DNA from 2 places in the Nocardia sp. NPDC004278 genome. Region 2 is predicted to be linked to the other one. Evidence: predicted binding sites of a transcription regulator. Region 2 holds the regulator's gene; the other holds the start of a gene.

Evidence for each region. Region 2 encodes HspR, which represses chaperone genes until heat shock. Its sites were predicted from a motif close to ANNTGAGTNNNNNNNACTCANNT; they were not measured.
Region 1: lon (endopeptidase La) is a predicted target of HspR. The motif match lies at 1,173-1,195, and genes of this name have one in related genera.

The regions. Positions count from the first base shown of each region.
Region 1 is NZ_JBSGEQ010000043.1:31,823-34,024, forward strand. Features, by position in the region: gene lon (endopeptidase La) at 1-1,154, opposite strand, end outside; gene ACWEO2_RS38320 (hypothetical protein) at 1,702-2,202, shown strand, end outside.
Region 2 is NZ_JBSGEQ010000042.1:1,118-3,319, forward strand. Features, by position in the region: gene ACWEO2_RS37840 (globin domain-containing protein) at 1-256, opposite strand, end outside; gene ACWEO2_RS37845 (heat shock protein transcriptional repressor HspR) at 920-1,321, opposite strand; gene dnaJ (molecular chaperone DnaJ) at 1,321-2,202, opposite strand, start outside.

The DNA.
Region 1 (2,202 bases), on a different contig from region 2:
CGGATCTCCGCCTCATCACGCACACCGCCGAGCGCGACGCGAACGAATTTGCGGCCCATGGCCCGTGCGACGGATTCACCCAGCGAGGTCTTGCCGACACCGGGCGGACCGACCAGCGCCAGCACCGCGCCGGAGCCGCGTCCGCCGACGACCTCGAGTCCGCGCGCGGCACGCCGGGAGCGCACGGCCAGGTACTCGACCATGCGGTCCTTGACCTCGTCCAACCCGTGGTGATCGGCGTCGAGTACCGCGCGGGCGGCCGAAACATCGGTGCTGTCGGTGGTTTTCACCGTCCACGGCAATTCGAGCACGGTGTCGAGCCAGGTGCGGATCCAGCCGGATTCCGGGCTCTGATCGCTGGCCCGCTCCAGCCTGCCGACCTCGCGCAGCGCCTCGGCGCGCACGTTATCGGGCAGATCGGCCTGCTCGACCCGGGTGCGGTAATCGTCGGCGCCGTCGGGCTCGTCCTCGCCGAGTTCCTTGCGGATGGCGTTGAGCTGCTGGCGCAGCAGGAATTCGCGCTGACTCTTCTCCATGCCCTCGCGGACATCCTCGCTGATCTTCTCGGTGACCTCGGCCTCGGCGATATGCGCCTTGGTCCACTCGATCAGCTTGGTCAAACGCTGTGCGGTATCCGGAGTTTCGAGCAGCTCACGCTTCTCGTCGGCGGTCAGGTACGGGGCGTAGCCCGCGGTATCGGCGATCGCCGACGGATCGGTCAGCTGATTGACCGCGTCGATGATCTGCCAGGCCTCGCGGCGCTGCAGCACCGAAACGACCAGCTTCTTGTATTCGGCGGCAAGCTCTTTGGTGCGCCCGTCGGCGGCGGGTGTCTCGACCGGTTCGGCCTCCACCCACAGCGCGGCACCCGGCCCGGTGACCCCGTGGCCGATCTTGGCGCGCCGTTCGGCCTTCAGCACCGCGGCGGGGGCGCCACCGCGCATCCGGCCGACCTGTTCGATGGTGGCGACCACGCCATAGGAGGCGTAGCCCTCGGTCAAGCGGGGTGCGAGCAGCACCGCGTCGGTATTCGCGGCGCGCGCGGCGTCGATCGCGGCCTGCGCCGATTCGTCCAGTTCGATGGGCACGACCATGCCCGGCAGCACGATCGGATCGGTCAGGAACAGCACCGGCAGGTTCTGTGGTGTAGTCACGTGTTCGACCCTTCCAAAAGTTGAGCGATGCCCAGTCAACCCCGCAGTGATCGCGTTTGTTCCGGCCTTCCCCGCCGTTCGCTCTCGGCGAATAACCCCCACGTCAGCCGCCTTCCGACCCTGGGGCTCACCGAGTGAGGCGGGTCACCCAGGTGCGTCCAGTGGCGCGGGCGTCACACGCGTCAACCTTCCGGCGACTCATCTGATGGTTTCATCAGAAAGCTGGGCAGGGCATGAACTCGGGCGTGCACGATGCGGACAACCTGTCGTGGAAGCTGACCGCGATCATCGATCATCGCCTTGGCGTGCGGGCGGCGCTCGGATTCGTAGCTGTCCAGAATCGCCTGCCGTACGCCCGCCCGCCCCGGCGGAATCCGATGCGCAGGAGGATGCGGACCGCCCACTCGAACAGGCCCAATGCCACCACCAGCGACGGGCCAGCATTGACACCCCGTCCGAGCCGATGAGAATGTTGGCAACTAGATGTCTCAGAACCGGGATATCTAGCGACCGGTAGGCAGTCGCTAAGGCTTAGGGGGATCCCACGATGACAACACTCGCCTCCGGAGTGTTCATCGATTGGGAACAGCTGACCGGCCTGTCCAAGTTCAGCGTCGATCTGATCACCTTCCCGATCTTCAGTGCGCTCGCCGGATGGCTCACCAACTGGACCGGTGTGCTGATGCTGTTCTGGCCCATCATATTCCGCGGTATCCGGATTCCGGGCCTGCAGGTGTTGTATCCGTATTTTCCGCGCCGGGTCCAGGTGCTGCCGACATTCTCCGGCGACGGCCGCCGGTTCGGATTCCAGGGCTTCATTCCGGCGCGTGCCGAGAAGATGGCCAGTATTTGTGTCGACAAGGCGCTCATGCGCATCGGCAGTCCGCGCGATTTCATACACGAACTGGATCTGCAGGGTATTGCCGACTACCTCGCGATACTCGCGAGCAAGCAGGTGCAGCCCCTGGTCGACGAGTTGATGTATCGGGAGAATCCGGATCTGTGGCGCGGCGTGCCCAAGACCATGAAACAGATCATCTATCAACGG
Region 2 (2,202 bases):
TGCGGTGATCCCGCCCGAGTTGGGCGAGGAATGGCAATAGTTTGTCCGGCTCCTCGAGCCGATCCAGCGCATAGGAGATGGCCTTGACCAATCGGTCACGCTGCGCGTCCATGGCCGCCGGAAAAAAGTCCCTTGCGGCGGGGTAGTTGGTGAAAAGGATTGCGTAGAACGAACTGGCTAGTTTGGCGGGGCCGCCCTCCTCCGCAGCAACCGCCTTGAACGTTGTTCTGATCAAAGCGACCGTCCGCGAATCCATTTGTGTCACAACCCCTTTTTGCGCTCGAACACAATCCGTGGCCGACAAGTGAGGTGCTGCGGGACACTCGACAGCAGCCAATGCGAACGAGTGTAGGCGAGGTTTGCCAGCTACGGAATCAGTCGGATAAACATCAAGCATGTAATTCGGTTGAAACGGCGGTCAACACCACGAAAACCCTTGAAAACAAACCGAAAGAACGAACACGGCGGCGAAATCCGTCACATAACTGCCGGTTTCGCACGGCCCGTTTTGCAAGATTCATCCCATTGCGCCTCCGAGAGCGATTCCTCGGCAATCCGCGCGCCGCAACCGCTTACCCGGCTCGGGCAAACGCCGCGCATCCCGCCGACTTGGCGACCGACGAAATCGCACGGGCGATCCGGCGAATAGTTTGCTGAAATACCGCCCGCAGCAAACTTCACAGGTCGGCACATCATCGGCAACCCCATCGGTGGCGAGCCGACGCCGCGCAGCCACGAACCACCTGCCGGATGCCGAAATCCGAAGTCAGGAGTTTGCTCGAGTACTGCCAGCAGTTATTCGCCGCGGCAGCGGTTACGGCGTTGCCGCATAACGCATTTACCCATCGGCGAAATGACAACGGCTCCGAGCTCGGTTGTGTACCGAATCCCGGAGCCGTTGCTTTTGCCGAAACGCCTTTCAGCGCCGATTGCGCGGCTTCCACACCACCAGTGCGGTACTGCGTTGCGGCGGCGCGAGATCGGGGCGGTACCCCGCGCGCAGCCGATCCAGCTCGGCCGACATTTCGGCGACCCGCTGTTGCAGTTCCTCGACCTGATTGGTGAGTTCGATGATGCGCTTGATGCCCGCCAGGTTGACGCCCTCGTCCTGGGACAGCCGCTGCACCTCGCGCAGCAGCTCGACGTCCCGTGCCGAATAACGTCGACCGCCACCCGAAGTCCGTTGCGGCGTAACCAGTCCCAGGCGGTCATACGTGCGCAGTGTCTGCGCGTGCATACCCGCCAGCTGGGCCGCGACCGAGATCATGAAGAACTCGGCCCGCGCGGACCCACCGGATGCCTGCTTCGGATTATCGGACATCACGCACCTGCCCATCCTGCACGCGGATCGAACCCGCTGGTCTTCTCCGCCTCCGCGAACCGCTTGAGCGCCTCGGTGGCATTGTCGTCCAGCTTCTGCGGCACGGCCACCTTGACGGTGACGAGCAGATCGCCCGCCCCGCCGGCGGGGCCGCGCTTGGGCACGCCACGGCCACGCACCCGCAGGATGCGGCCGTCCGCGGTGCCGGGCGGCACCTTGACGCCGACGCGCCCTTCCAGCGTGGGCACGGAAACCGTTGTGCCCAGCACCAATTCACTGTAACTGACCGGCAGCACCAGGGTCAGGTCATCGCCATTGCGGCCGAAGACCTTGTCCTGGCTGACGTGCACGGTCACATAGAGGTCACCCGAGGGCGCACCACGCAGCCCGGCCTCACCCTGTCCGGCCAGCCGGATCTTCTGCCCGTCGCTGACACCGGGCGGAATCCGCACCGTGATGGTGCGCGTCCGATTCTGGATGCCGCTGCCGTGGCAGTCGACGCACGGGTCATCGATGATCGAGCCGGTACCACGGCATTCGTCGCACGGCTCGCTGAAGCCGAACGCACCCTGGTTGCGGCTGATCACGCCGTTGCCATTGCATACGGGACAGACTCGCGGACTGGTTCCCGGCTTGGCGCCGCTGCCGTGACAGGTGGTACACGGCGACGGACTGGTCATCCGCAGCGGAACGGTGACGCCCTGCGCGGCCTCGCGGAACCCGAGGGTCGTCTCGGTCTCCACATCCGCACCGCGGCGCGGGCGGCTCGAGGTTCGCGTGCCGCCCCGGTTGAACAGCCCACCCAGCAGGTCACCGAGGCCACCGTCGCCCGCATTCGCCTGGCCGAAGATGTCGCCGATATTGAAGTCCTGCGAGAAGCC